DNA from 2 places in the Pseudoalteromonas sp. BZB3 genome. Region 1 is predicted to be linked to the other one. Evidence: predicted binding sites of a transcription regulator. Region 1 holds the regulator's gene; the other holds the start of a gene.

Region 1 (7,720 bases):
GCTACAGTCCAGATCTTCACGAAACAATTACTTCCCAGTGCTTGAACAAATAGATTAACAACCTATTTCTTTATTTATTCTTGTTGCGACGTCATGTAAAGCCAAGCTTTCAGAGGATAGTCCTGCATTTGTAACAGCTTGAGGCATGCCGTAAACCACGCAGCTCTGCTCATCCTGAGCCCAGATTGTTGCACCTGATTGTTTCAGTAAACGTGCGCCGTCTCGACCATCAGCACCCATTCCAGTTAAAACTATGGCGAGTACATCAGCTTGATAAGCTTTTGCTGCACTTGCAAAGGTGACATCAACACACGGCTTGTAGGTCACTCTTGCACTATCATCCTCAAAAACTCGAAGCGTTTTCATTGCACCTTTTGATTCAACCAACATTTGCTTACCACCTGGCGCTAAATAAGCAACACCTGGCTGTAATTTATCACCATGTTCTGCCTCTTTTACCTTTATCTTACAAAGGCTATTTAGTCTAGTTGCAAAAGCGGGTGTGAAAGCAGCTGGCATATGTTGAATCAACAATATCGGGTGTGGAAAGTTAGCAGGTAGCTGCGTTAGTATGGTTTGCAGTGCAACTGGCCCACCTGTTGAAGTCCCTATTGCCACAAGTTTATATTGCTTTCCAGACGCTTTGAACTGTTTAGCTGTTGCAGTTGAACTTGATGCTGGCTGAACAGCTGCTCTTTGAAAACTTCTATCAGGTTGAGCAATACTTGACGTGCGAGATGCTGCTGCAGACCTGTCTGCCACCGGTGATTGAGTAGCCGCTTGCTTGTTCACTGCTGGTCGCGAATAGCTGCTAACTGAACGAGGAAGTCTTCTTCGCCCGATTTCTTTCACCTTGTTTTGTAGAGACTTAATTGCTTCTTCGCTATTACGGGCTATGTCTTCAAACTTTTTAGGCAAAAAGTCTAATGCACCTGCATCAAGCGCATCTAGAGTAGCACTTGCCCCTTCTCGAGTTAGTGAAGAAAACATCAGGATTGGCGTAGGGTTAGCCTGCATAATTTTTTTTACGGCACTAATTCCGTCTAAAATAGGCATTTCTACATCCATAGTAATAACATCTGGACGTAATGAAGCCGCTTTTTCAACCGCCTCTTGCCCATTAACAGCAAAGTCAATTACCTTAATATCACTATCTTGCTCTAAAATTTCGCTGACTCGACGCCTAAAAAAGCTTGAATCATCTACAACTAAAACTTTTACTGCCATTAGCATACTCTATGAATTCTTAAGAACGAAAAGTGGTGCATCCGCACCACCTTTTAACTGTTTTGCTATCTCAGGTTATTTACCTGCATAGTGTTTTAGCATATTTGGCACATCTAAGATTAATGCTATGCCACCATCTGAAGTGATTGTCGCACCTGCCATGCCAGGAGTACCTTGCAATAATGCATCTAATGGCTTGATCACAACTTCTTCTTGGCCGATGAGAGAGTCAACCACAAAGCCAACCTGTTGAGTACCTATCTGCACTATAACAACATGACCTTCGGCTTTCTTCGTTGATCTATCTGCCCCCTTAACTAGCCAATGCTCTAAGTAGAATAAAGGGATTGCTTTTTCACGCACAATAATCGTTAGCTGGCCATCTACTACATTTGTTTTTGTCAGATCTAAGTGGAAAATTTCACTTACACCAGCAAGAGGTAAAGCAAATGTTTGCTCGCCAACTACAACCATTAGGGTTGGTAAAATAGCCAGTGTTAATGGAACTTTTATCTCAAGGATAGTGCCAACGCCGAGCTCTGACTGAATATTAACAGAGCCGTTAAGTTGAGTGATTTTCGTCTTAACTACGTCCATCCCAACACCACGGCCTGAAATATCTGAAATTTCTTCTTTTGTTGAGAAGCCTGGAGCAAAAATCAAGTTATAAGCTTCAGTGTCAGACAATCGACTTGCTTGGTCCGAATCAATAACGCCTTTATTTATCGCAATCTTTTTCAGTTTTTCAGCATCCATCCCTGCACCATCATCTTTAATGGTCAACAGAATATGGTCTCCTTCCTGAGATGCTGAGAGCGTCACTGTACCTGTGCGAGGTTTGCCTGATGCCTCACGAACATCTGGCATTTCAATACCGTGATCAACTGAGTTTCTAACTAAGTGAACGAGTGGATCTGCAAGTGCTTCAACCAAGTTTTTATCTAAATCGGTCTCTTCACCTTCAAGAATAAGATTAATATCTTTCTTTAAACTACGTGCTAAGTCTCTAACAACACGAGGGAATCGGCCAAACACTTTTTTAATTGGCTGCATTCGTGTTTTCATTACCGCACCTTGTAAATCTGCGGTAACTACATCAAGGTTAGATATCGCCTTACCCATAGCTTCACTGCTAGAATTATTTGCCAAACTAACGAGGCGGTTTCTCACTAGTACCAGTTCACCGACCATATTCATGATTTGGTCTAGACGCTTAGTGTCAACACGGACTGTCGTCTCAGCTTGAGGCGCAGGGGGCTTTTTGGCCGATGCAGGTGCACTTTGCGCTTTTGCAACTGGAGATGGTGAAGAAGCTGGCTTTGCTGGTTGAGGTGCCGGTTTTGGTTTAGCAACTGGTTTAGTTATAACAGGTTCGGGCTGCTTAGGTTCAATACTTGGAGCAGGCTTGTTGGAATCAGCCCCTTCTAATGATTTTGGCGCACCACCTTTACCATGAAGCTCATCTAACAATGCCTCAAACTCTTCATCGTTTATTTCATCATCACTCGAGGGGGATGATGGAATTGGTGAAGAAGGGGCTTGGCTAGTGCTAGTGTTTGTACTTGTTGGAGGAGGTGGACTAATCGAACCGAAACTGCCAACGCCATGAAGCTCATCTAAAAGACTGTCAAACTCATCATCAGTAATATCACCATCATCTGAGTTTGAAGCAGTTGAAGCCGCTGAAGTAGTTTGCTCTACAGCTGGGCCTTTACCAGCCCCATGTAACTCATCAAGTAAGCTTTCGAATTCATCTTCTGTTATTTCATCGATGCTATCTGAGGCAGATTCACCAGCAACTTCATCGGTATCAATATCAAAAAGAATATCATCAGCAGATAAATCTGCTTGAGGAGTATCCTCAACAACAGGATCTGGTTCTGAACTTGAAATAGAAATTTGTTCGTCTTCTGATTCAGGCTTACTCAATTGATGAAGTGTTTCAAGTAATGCTGGGTCTGCAGGATCTGGTTGCTCACGATTTTGAATATGTGCGAACATTTCATTGATGGTATCTAGGGACTGAAGAATCACGTCCATCAGTTCTGGAGAAACAGAGCGTTGCCCTTGTCTTAACACATCAAAAACGTTTTCCGCGCCATGACATGCGTCTACAAGCTCAGTCATACTCAAAAAGCCTGCACCACCCTTTACAGTGTGAAAGCCTCTAAAGATTGCATTTAATAATTCTTTATCTTCAGGGTTATTTTCTAGCTCAACAAGCTGCTCAGATAACAACTCTAATATTTCACCAGCTTCAACAAGAAAGTCTTGTAATATATCTTCATCGACTTCAAAGCTCATGTACACACTCTCCTATTAGAAGCCTAAGCTCGACAATAAATCGTCGACCTCATCTTGATTAGATACGACATCTTCTCTAGATTCAGCATTCATTATCGGACCTTCTGGTCCTGATAACTCTGCAGGATCCATTTCAGCAATCTGAACCTCTTCAATATTTTCTTTTTGTTTTGATTGAGGTTCTTCTGCTGTACCAAATACAGTTAGTAAGTGGATTAAACTGTCTTCTACTTCTCTAACTAATTCGATAACACGTCGAATGACCTGACCTGTTAAGTCTTGATAATCCTGAGCCATTAAAACATTTGTCATATGTCCTTGAAGTTCATCCGTAGTTGCTTGTGAGCCTTGCATAAACTTATCTAAATCATGACAAAGAGATTTGAATTCACCAAGCTGGATATCACGTCTCATGAGTCTATCCCAAGTTGGCTTTATATCAGATAAATCGTCTGCAAGCTGTTGCGCGAGAGGCAGACTTGCTTCAACTGCATCCATCGTTTTATTGGCTGCATTTTCTGTCATTTCCATGACATAATTCAAACGTTCTTTAGCATCCGGTAAGGCTTCTGTCGTCAAATCAGAAATACGAGTATCAAGCTCAAAGTTTTTCAATGACTCGTGTAGTTGACGGGTCAATTTACCCACTTCAGCAAAAAGCTCAGATTGCTCCTTACTTGCAGCCTCCATGATTAACTTATCTGCTTTATCTTGCTCGCCTTGCTCAAGATAAGTCACAAGTTGCTTAGCTTGCTCAAGTGTTATTTGAGGCACAGAAGGTGCTGACATCCGCCTCTCCTTCTTAATTATCTAGCCTAAACGTTCAAACACTTTTTCTAGTTTTGTTTTAAGTGTTCCAGCAGTGAAAGGTTTTACAATATAACCATTTACACCAGCTTGCGCCGCAGCAACAATTTGCTCTTTTTTCGCTTCAGCCGTCACCATAAGTACTGGAATATGCTTAAGACTGTCATCTGCACGTATAGCACGAAGAAGATCGATGCCTTGCATACCTGGCATATTCCAGTCCGTGACTACGAAGTCAAATTCTTGATTTTGAAGCATAGGCAAAGCTGTGCTGCCATCGTCTGCTTCTTGTACATTTGTAAAACCTAAGTCTCTAAGCAGGTTTTTGATTATTCTTCTCATCGTAGAAAAATCATCAACCACAAGAATTTTCATGTTTTTATCCAAAACATCCTCCAGTGAGGTTTGAACCTATTATTATTACTCTAATTGACCCAGTCATTGATTTTAGCCCTAAGCCTGATCATTGCCTGCCCATGAATTTGGCTTACTCGAGATTCACTTACATCGAGTATTTGCCCTATTTCTTTTAAATTCATTTCATCGTTATAGTAAAGAGATAAGACTAGCGCATCTCTTTCGGGTAACGATTGAATCGCCGTTAGCAACGATTCGTTAAAGCGTTCATTTTTAACGTTATTGAACGGTTTGTCTAGCGCTAAATCATTGTTAACAGGAGTGATTACGTCTTCATCAACCCCCAAATCTTCAATTCCAATGATTTTACTTGCATTCACATCATGTAGAATATGATGGTACTCATCCAGAGTAATATCAAGTTTTTCAGCAATTTCAATGTCTTTTGGCTCTCGACCTAGGACGCTTTCTAGATTAGCAATTGCTTCAGCAACCATACGACTATTCTTATGAACACTTCTTGGTGCCCAGTCTCCACGGCGAATTTCATCTAACATCGCGCCTCGGATTCTGATCCCCGCAAAAGTTTCAAAACTTGCGCCCTTACTTGCGTCAAAGTTTTTACTGGCTTCAATCAAACCTATCATGCCTGATTGTACAAGATCGTCTAACTGAATATTTGCTGGTAAACGTGCCAATAAATGGCACGCCACTTTTTTGACAAGACCGGTATGACGCTCTATCACTCTATTAAGGTTGTCTGTAGTTTGATAGCCCATCGCTTTACCCATCGATGACGACATAGTTATCCGTTGACTAGCTGTTCAATAAAAAACTCTAAATGACCAGAAGGTTGATGTGGTATTGGCCATTTAACTGCTTTACTCGCTAACCCTCTAAATGCAACCGCTGCCGGAGAGTTTGGAAATAACTCAACAATGGTTTTTTGACGGCGAGAAGATTTACGCATGTTTTCATCAAACGGAATGGTTGCAACTAATTCTAGTGCAACATCTAAGAATCTGTCAGTAACTTTCGAAAGTTTAGCAAATAGCTCCTGCCCTTCGCGTAAGCTCCTAACCATGTTAGCAACAATTTTAAAACGGTAAACACCGTGTTCACGACTAAGCACCTTAATAAGTGCGTAAGCATCTGTAATTGAGGTCGGTTCATCACACACAACGACCATCACATCTTGTGCTGCGCGAGAAAAACTAAGAACCATGTCTGAAATACCCGCTGCGGTATCGACAATTAAAATATCAAATTCTGTATTTAGCTCGCTAAATGCGCGGATGAGACCTGCATGTTCTGCAGGCGTCAATTCAACCATATTTTGCGATCCTGAGGTAGCCGGTACAATTTTAATACCAGCAGGACCTTCAACTAAGATCTCATCTAACTCACATTCACCCGAAAGGACATGAGACAGGTTTTTTTCTACTCTTAAACCAAGCATCACGTCACAATTTGCCAAACCTAAGTCAGCATCTAAGACGAGTACTCTGTTTCCTTGCTGACCAAGTGCAATAGCCGTATTTAATGAGACATTGGTTTTACCAACCCCTCCTTTACCACCCGTTACTGCAATTACTTTTACGCCATGGTTGCCATTTTGATTCATTCTACGCAGGCCACTTGCTTGATCTAATACTGTGTTAATCATACATTCCTACTGTCTGAGACGCTACAGGTACACGTCGCGAATGTTGTGCTTTTATTCTCTTTAAATACAATTGCTCAGCCTTTTTGACCATTTTATGAGCATTTGCTACACGAATGTCTTCTGGCACTCGTTGACCGTTAGTAAGATACCCTATTGGCAAGCGATTTTGAATCGCAATACTAATAATCTCGCCTAAACTTAGACATTCATCAAGTTTTGTAAAAATACAACCACTTAAATTCACTTTTTGGAAGTGACGAACCGCTTCTTGCAGTACATGCATTTGCGATGTTGCACTTAAAACCAAATAACTTCTAATATCGACTCTAGAGCTTCTCATTAACGTATTAAGTTGTTCTGTTAAACGGATATCTCTTTGACTCATACCCGCAGTATCTATTAATACTAGACGCTTATTGCGTAAATGATATAAAACTTCTGCTAATTCATTGGCATCTTTTACTTGTTTGACTGGACAACCAATAATTCTGCCGTAAGTTGCCAGTTGCTCATAAGCACCAATTCTATAAGTATCAGTTGTGATTAACGCAACTTTATCTGCACCGTATTTCTGCGCGCCTAATGCAGCAAGTTTAGCAACTGTCGTTGTTTTACCTACACCAGTTGGACCTACTAATGCATATACACCACCTTGACGAAGAATATCGTTGTTGGTTGTATGCATTTGATTAGCTACCATTTCAAGCAATGAATTCCACGCTTCTTTACGAGAAACGTCATCAGGGATGAAGCAAGCCATTTGTTCAGCAACTTCTTTATCAACACCCATACCTTGTAAACGGTCAACTAAACAAGCTCTCGTTGGGTCTCTTCTTTCCATTTCTTGCTTCATTAAGCCTGAAACTTGATGTTCAAGTAATTGACGAATGGCATTCATTTCTTCTCTCATGGTTGCCATTTCATCGACTTTTTTAGGCGCAGGCTCAAAATCATCAGCAAAGCCTGTATCGAGGTCATCATCAAAATTCCATGATTGCGCTTGCTGTTGAGCTTTAACATTTGACTCAGCCCTGAAATTTTGCGTTGAGGTTGGACGCTCATATCGCTCTTCAGTCGCTTGACGAGGCTTAAATACTTCTTCGGTATTAATACCAGATTGAGAGAACATAGAAGCAAGCTCAGGTGAACGGGGCTTCGGCGCTTGCCTTTCTAATAGTGCCTGTAAACTATCAGCAACTTGAGCCTGAGGCTCTGGTTTTGCACGCTGCGGTTCAGGGCGAACAAAGCGCGGTTGTGCAGCTTGGGGCTGCGCAGGCGCTATATTTACTTGTGGCGCCTCAACGGGTGCTTCTGGCGCTCTATCATTATCTACGGCTGCAACAATTTCTACACCATCTG
Region 2 (7,720 bases), on a different contig from region 1:
TCGATAGCCGTAAAATGAACTTTGATAAATTTTGGCGAAAAACAGCAAAGCATGGTAGTTGGATTTTATTCTCTTTGTGGACCGCCATTAGCTTTGTTGGATTTTTCACTCCAATACGTGAATTAGTGCCAGATTTACTGACTTGGAGCGCAGGAAGTTATGCAGTTATCAGTATAGTGGTATTTACGGCATGTACTTATGGCAATGCAGGCTGGATGAGGGAGATCATGTGTTTGCATATGTGTCCTTATTCACGTTTTCAATCTGCCATGTTCGATAAAGACACCTTTACAGTTAGCTATGACGCGAAACGTGGAGAGTCACGTGGTCCTCGCTCTCGTAAACAAGACCCAAAAGAAATGGGGTTGGGTGATTGTATCGACTGTAATCTGTGTGTTCAGGTATGTCCTACAGGCATCGATATTCGTAACGGTTTGCAATACGAGTGTATCAACTGTGGTGCATGTATAGATGCGTGTGATGGGGTGATGGATAAGATGAATTACCCTCGTGGTTTAATTTCTTACACCACAGAGCGCAACCTTGAAACGCCAGATAATAAAACCAAAGCATTCCGTGGCAAGCTGGCAGGTTACTTATTAATCATGACAGTGTTAATCGCGGCACTGGTGGTGAATATTGCGATGCGTAAGCCAATGGAGCTCGATATTATTCGTGATAGAAATCAGCTTTATCGAGTCAATTTCGATGGTTTAGTTGAAAACACTTACACCCTAAAAGTCATCAATAAAACCCAGCAAACACAGCAATACGACATTGCGGTTGAGGGGTTAAACAACTTTAATGTGCTGGGCAAACTGGCGATTGAAGTTCAAGCGGGTGAATCGATGAATGTGCCACTTTCTGTGATCATTGACCCTTATGACCTTAAAAAGCCAGTGACTGAATTCCACTTTAGAGTTCAAGTGAAAGGCGACCCGACAGTGTCATTATCACAGCCTACCAACTTCTTTAAAGGCAAATAATTAGATACACTAATTAAACCAAGCAAAAGCGGGTATTCCCCGCTTTTTTTATGCCAAATGAGGAATACATGAGCGAGTTTAGTTTTGCGAATTTAAATCCAGATCGTATCTTGGATGCCATAGAAAGCATTGGGGTTTACCCTGAAACAGGCTTGCTACCTTTGAACAGTTATGAAAATCGCGTTTATCAGTTCAAAGCCGAAGACGGTAAGCGTTATGTCACTAAGTTTTATCGTCCCGAGCGCTGGAGTGAGGCGCAAATAAAAGAAGAGCATGCTTTTGCATTTGAACTCGCTAATGAAGAAGTGCCTATCGTCGCGCCAGTCGAAATAGAGGATGAAAGTTTATTCGAGCATGCTGGCTACAAATTTGCGCTCTTTCCTAGTGTGGGTGGACGTCAGTTTGAAATCGACAATTTAGATCAGCTTGAAATGCTTGGCCGATATATCGGACGACTACACCTAGTTGGTAAGAGTAAACCATTCCAGCATAGACTGAGTATTAATACTCAGAGCTACTTATTCTATGCCAAGGAAGTTATTGAAAATAGTAAGCTTGTACCTATACATCTAGAAACCGCGTTTTACACTATTTTAGAGCAGGTTATTTCGCAAACAGCGCAAATGTATCATGTCGATAAGCCTATTCGTTTGCATGGCGATGCACATGCTGGCAATATTCTCTGCACAGGCGATTCACTGACTTTAGTGGATTTAGATGATTGTCGCTCAGGCCCTGCAATCCAAGATTTATGGATGATGCTTAATGGTGATAAAAACGAGCAGTTAATTCAGCTTGATACACTATTGATGGGGTATGAAGAATTTAACTCTTTTGATGCAAAAGAGCTGCAACTGATAGAGCCGCTGCGTGCGATGCGAATGGTGCATTACATGGGGTGGTTAGCTGCCAGGTGGGAAGATCCTGCATTTATACGGAACTTTTCTTGGTTTGCAACAGACAAATACTGGGAGCAGCAGATCTTAGCATTGAAAGAACAGCTTGCAGCGTTACAAGAACCTGCATTACAACTGTTTCCGTAAAAAATTGAGAAATAACTATGTTAAAAGCGTTAAAACTATCCATTCTATTTTTCTGTTTGCCGTTGTTAGCCATGGCCGCAGAATTTGATTTTAAAGAAGGTGTGCACTACCAAACTTTAACCACCCAAAAAAGTGAGCAAGAAAAAGTAACTGAGTTTTTTTCATTTTACTGCCCGCATTGCTTCCGTTTTGAACCGGTTGCTAAGGCGTTAGAGCAAAGCTTGCCAGAAGGCGCTGTGTTTGAAAAAAGCCATGTGAACTTTTTAGGTGGTTTGCCTGCGCAAGTACAAAGTAATTTAAGCTATGCCTATATCGTGGCAAAGCAAATGGGCAAAGGTGATGAAATTGCAGCTAAAATCTTCGACAGTATCCATTTAAAAAAAGCGCCATTGAATGACATTAAAGATGTGAAAAAGCTACTGGATCTTAATGGTATCAGCGAAAAGCAGTTTGATGCTGCACTAGCAAGTATGCCAGTAATTGCGGCTGAAAAGCTGATGCAAGACGACCAAAATCGTTTTTCAAAAGCGGGCGCACTATCTGGCGTGCCTACATTTATCGTCAGTGATAAATATAAAGTAAATACCAACAGTTTAAAAAGCCAAGAGCAATTCAACGCATTGGTTAAACATTTATTAGCAAAATAATACGGAGAATAAGATGTTAAAGCTAATTAAAGCCGCTGCGCTTGCACTCATGCTTCCTGTAGTTGCAAACGCAGCTCAGTTTGAAGAAGGCGTTCACTACGAAGTGGTTGCCGAGCGTGGTACTAAGAAACCTGAAGTGACAGAGTACTTCTCATTTTTCTGCCCTGCATGTAATGCGTTTGAACCATTGATCGCTCAGGTAAAACCTAAACTGAATGAAGGTGTAAAGTTTAAAAAGAGCCACGTAGATTTCACAGGCCCTCGTGATCCAGAAGTACAAAAGATTATGGCTCAAGGCTTAGCACTTGCTGAAGTGCTTCCTCAAAAAGATAAAATCATTGCTGCAATTTTTACGCATATTCATGCAAAGCGTAATAAGATCAATGAACTTGCGGACATGAAAGATATCTTCGTTGCACAAGGCGTAGACGCTACTAAGTTTGATAAAATGTACAAAAGCTTTGCTGTACGTACTAAGACTTCAAAAATGGCGCGTATGCAACAAAAGTGGTCTGAAAAGCGTGCGCTTACAGGCGTTCCAACGTTTATCGTAAATGGTAAATATAAACTGCGTTTACGTGAGTCAAAAACGACGACTCCAGAGCAGATCAGTGCATTAATTAATTATTTAGCTGCTAAATAATTAATTATGAGTTAGAACAGAGCCTCGCACTTGCGAGGCTTTTTTATTGGAAAAGATATGCATAAGATATTGGTTTCAAGTTGCTTACTCGGACAACCCGTCCGTTATGATGGGCAATCTAAAGGTTTAACAAATGATATTTTGACTCGGTGGCTGCAAGAAAAGCGAGTTGTTGCATTTTGCCCTGAAGTTACGGGTGGCTTACCAACCCCCAGGCCACCTGCAGAGATCAATGCCGAAAAGGTGATCACGACTACAGGTGAGGATGTCACCAGTGAATTTCAGTTAGGTGCTGAAAAAGCACTCGCATTATGTAAAGCGCAGCAAATTAAATTTGCGTTGTTGAAAGAATCTAGCCCTTCATGTGGTCGAAATACTATTTACGATGGGTCGCATAAGGGAATTAAAGTGGTTGGAATGGGTTTAACTGCTAAAAAGCTTGTTAAAGCAGGCATACAGGTTTTTAGTGAAGAGCAATTGCCACAGCTAGTCAGTGCTCTGGCAATTGCTGAAAAGAATTAGCGGGATTATTTACGCTGTAAAAATACACCAGACTCCACATGATGTGTATATGGGAACTGGTCGAAAATCGCAATGCGAGATACAGAATGTGTTTCGCATAGCATGTCTAAATCACGCTCTAATGTGTCTGGATTACATGAGATATATATAATGTTGTCGTAATTAGATACTAAAAGACAAGTGAGTTCATCCATACCTGCACGAGGTGGGTCAACCAAAATAGTTTGGCAGTTGTAGTCTTGAAGGTTAATGCCATTTAATCTTGAAAATTGGCGTTCCCCTTTCATTGCTTGCGTAAACTCTTCACTCGACATGCGAACAATATCTAAGTTCTCAACCTTATTCGCCGCAATATTAATTTGTGCCGAGTTTACCGAAGATTTAGAGATTTCAGTTGCTAGCACTTTATTAAAGCTACCGGCTAAAGCAATTGAAAAGTTACCGTTACCACAATATAGCTCAAGTAAATCATTCTCCAGTGGCGCACAAAGGTCTTGCGCCCATTCCAGCATTTTCTCATTTACTTTCGCATTTGGCTGCGTAAAGCTATTTTCAACTTGCTGGTATTGATAAGTTTGACCATTTACAGCCAGTTGCTCAGTGACAAAGTCATTGCCTAGCACAATCTTCTGTTTACGAGCTCGGCCAATAAAATCAATTTTACAGGTTTTCTGAAGCTCAGAACGTAATGCATTAATTGCTGCTAACCATTCATCATCAAGCTGTTTGTGATAAAGCAGGCTTACCAGGATCTCACCACTTAGCGTCGATAAGTAATCGATTTGGAAAAGCTTACGGCGAAGTATCTCGTTATGACGTAACTTCTTCATCATAACTTGCATGATTTCACTAATAAGCGGCGCGGCAGGGTCAAATGTTTCCACGCGAATTTTTTGTTTGCTCTCTTGGTCAAACATAATGTGGTAGAGATCGTCACCATCGTGCCATACTCTAAACTCAGCACGTTGACGGTATTGCGTTTTTGCTGAGTCAAAGACTTCAAGCTCTGGTGCGTTAAAGCGAGCAAATTGAGCACTAATACGCGTTTGCTTTTCAGCAAGCTGCTGTTCATAAGTGGCGGTATCAATAGTGATGACTGGCATAGTTAAACTGACCTTACAAATTCGAGAGCGGCTATTGTAGGGGGCATAGGTGATTTGTCCAGTTTCTCGCTAAAATTTGTTGTTTTTTTATACTAAACACTCAAGGGTCATTAATTTTTGCCGATAAGCAGAAAATAACCGAGCATATGCTTGGTTACTATTATTTCTGGGAGACAGAACATGAAAATTGGACAACTTAACCAGCTTCTTAATCCTGCTATGGCAAATAAGGCGAACAATAAAGCTGCCTTTAAGCCGACCATGCATTTAAACCCAGATAGCTATCATGGTGATAAGAGTAAAATAGCAGCTAAATTATTAGATGATAAATTGGCAGAAGCTTTAGGCATTGAAAAGCCAGAGAAAGAGAAAAAACCATTATTTGATTTCGAAGCTATCGTTAAAAATGTGCTCGACTTTGTCAAAGGTGCGGTGAACAAAGCAAAAGCAGATGGTAAAGATGACGACACTTTAAAAGATATGTTGGGTGCTGCACGAAAAGGTGTCCAAATGGGTATTGATGAAGCCACTTCGGAGTTAAAAGAAAGTGCGCTTTTTAATGATGATATTGAAGAGGGTATAGAAAAATCCCGAGAAGGCATTTTCAAAGGACTCGATGATTTTGAAGAAGAGTTATTTAACCCTAAACCTGCTTATATGAAGGTCAGTGCAGCACAGTATGCAAGTTTGTCGAATCAAGCAGAATATAGTTTTACAACTGCAGAGGGCGATGAAGTAACTATTTCACTGAGTGATGCTCGTTCAAAAGGTCAAGCAGCCAGCTATGCTCAAAACGGTGATAATCATGGTTTGGCTGTTTCAGAGCAATCGAGTGAGGAAGTCAGTTTTTCAATTAGTGTGAATGGCGAGCTTAATAAAGAAGAGCAAAAAGCCATAAATGAAATGATGAAAGACATTCGCAATGTCAGTGATTCATTTTTCTCTGGTGAATATGACGATGCATTTGAAAAAGCATCGGCATTAAATATAGAGAGCGATCAAATTACCAACTTCACGATGGATTTGCGTCAGACAAAAACAACCGCTGCAATTGCACAATATCAACAAGCCAACCCCATAAAAGAGTTAGAACAAGCGTTTCAGCCTCTAGATAAACAATTAGAGAATATTCATTCAGAAGGTAAAGCATTAGGCATTGAGCAGCAATTGCCAGATATCATGGCTTGGATGAACGATGGACAAGCAAGAATGGCTCAGCTTTTAGATTATGCGCAAGGTTTCTTCAATCAACTTGATAATAAGTCAGAGAAATCAGCTTAAGTGACTTGGCAACTTATATAGGCTCGGGCAAACTTGCACCTCTATACAGAGGAGTCATAGTTTGCCGCACATTTTAGTTTTTGATTCAGGTATTGGTGGGACCAGTGTCCTAACACATATCCAAAATACACTACCAGGGGCAGACTATACCTACATTATGGATAATGCTTTACTGCCCTACGGTCTTCAGAATGAAGAAACAATTCAAAATAGGCTGGCAAGTCTCGTTAATAAAATATCTTCAAATTTTTTTGGGGAAGTTGACTTAATAGTGATCGCTTGCAATACAGCTTCAACTTACGCATTGGCACATATTCGCCAGTTTACTCAAATTCCGATTGTTGGCGTGGTGCCTGCAATAAAGCCTGCTGCACAAATTAGTATTAGAAAGCATATTGCTTTATTAGCAACGCCTGCTACCTCAAAAAACCAGTATACGCAATCTTTAGTAAGTGAGTTTGCTCAAGATTGCCAAGTAAGTTTCTACCACTCAACAGAGTTGGTAAGGTTAGCAGAGCGTAAGTTCTGGTTAAATGAAGATGTGCGAGAGGGTGTTAATAAGGAGCTATCAGCTATTAAGGTCGATAATCAAGCTGATATTCTGATTTTAGGGTGCACACATTTTCCAATATTGAAGTATGAAATAGCAGAGTTTTATAAAACGCAATGTGAATTAATCGACTCCGGAACTGCGATAGCAAAAAGAGTTCAGCACTTATTGGCTGGCAGGATAGGTGAAATAGTTATAAAAAAGCCGCTACAGTTTTATGCAACGGCTTTAAATGAGGTTCCTGTTAATACAGGATACGATGTGAAAAGTTTACATCTTTAACTTGCAACAGCTTCTTCTGATGTCTCTGGTTTTTGTTTTGCAGCTCTAACCTTCAACGTACGTTGTTGGAACTCTTTTTCATTCAATGCTGCAATGGCTTTATCTGCATCAGCTTCGGCCATTTCCACAAAACCGAAACCACGACGTTTACCTGTATTTTTATCTTTTAATAAACGAACGTTGAATACACGGCCTTGTTCAGAGAAAAGTTCTCGAACGACACTTTCATTTGCCTTGTAAGGTAAGTTACCTACATAAAGCGTTTTTGTTTTTACTTCAGCATTGTCAGATTGTGTGGTTGCATTACTTGTCGACATAACAGTTGCAATGAAACCACCGATGAGTGTGCCAATAGAAAAAGTAGCACCAAGATTAAGAGAAGAGTCTGCAAGAAGAGTATTAGCTGCAAAGTAGCCGATTATCGCAATTGCTAAAACAATAAAAAGAGACTTTTGTTGAGTTGGGTTCATAAGGATCTACCAATATACAATGAGTATACAATAATTTAACAAACGAGCTGCTATCTTAGCGTCTTAAAATGTTTAAGCAATAATTAAAAAGAGAAATTAGCCATTCGAAGAGGGTAAATAGAGCGTTTTTTATTCTAACAAGTCTTTTTTGTTCTCTTTTTGAGCGGCTGAGCACATTTCTTAAAATTAATTG

Evidence for each region. Region 1 encodes FliA, which starts transcription of late flagellar genes. Its sites were predicted from a motif close to CTAAAGNTNNNNNNNNNNNNGCCGATA; they were not measured.
Region 2: the regulator FliA is predicted to act here: its motif matches at 5,044-5,070, upstream of ABMY35_RS04885 (DUF5610 domain-containing protein).

The regions. Positions count from the first base shown of each region.
Region 1 is NZ_JBECOS010000014.1:75,581-83,300, reverse strand. Features, by position in the region: gene ABMY35_RS16295 (ParA family protein) at 1-20, opposite strand, end outside; gene ABMY35_RS16290 (chemotaxis response regulator protein-glutamate methylesterase) at 55-1,227, opposite strand; gene ABMY35_RS16285 (chemotaxis protein CheA) at 1,303-3,531, opposite strand; gene ABMY35_RS16280 (protein phosphatase CheZ) at 3,547-4,320, opposite strand; gene cheY (chemotaxis response regulator CheY) at 4,342-4,725, opposite strand; gene ABMY35_RS16270 (RNA polymerase sigma factor FliA) at 4,764-5,498, opposite strand; gene ABMY35_RS16265 (MinD/ParA family protein) at 5,501-6,361, opposite strand; gene flhF (flagellar biosynthesis protein FlhF) at 6,354-7,720, opposite strand, start outside.
Region 2 is NZ_JBECOS010000005.1:461-8,180, reverse strand. Features, by position in the region: gene ccoG (cytochrome c oxidase accessory protein CcoG) at 1-986, shown strand, start outside; gene ABMY35_RS04910 (serine/threonine protein kinase) at 1,055-2,029, shown strand; gene ABMY35_RS04905 (thiol:disulfide interchange protein DsbA/DsbL) at 2,047-2,676, shown strand; gene ABMY35_RS04900 (thiol:disulfide interchange protein DsbA/DsbL) at 2,690-3,319, shown strand; gene ABMY35_RS04895 (DUF523 domain-containing protein) at 3,377-3,841, shown strand; gene trmA (tRNA (uridine(54)-C5)-methyltransferase TrmA) at 3,847-4,944, opposite strand; gene ABMY35_RS04885 (DUF5610 domain-containing protein) at 5,125-6,225, shown strand; gene murI (glutamate racemase) at 6,287-7,057, shown strand; gene ABMY35_RS04875 (RNA-binding protein) at 7,054-7,527, opposite strand.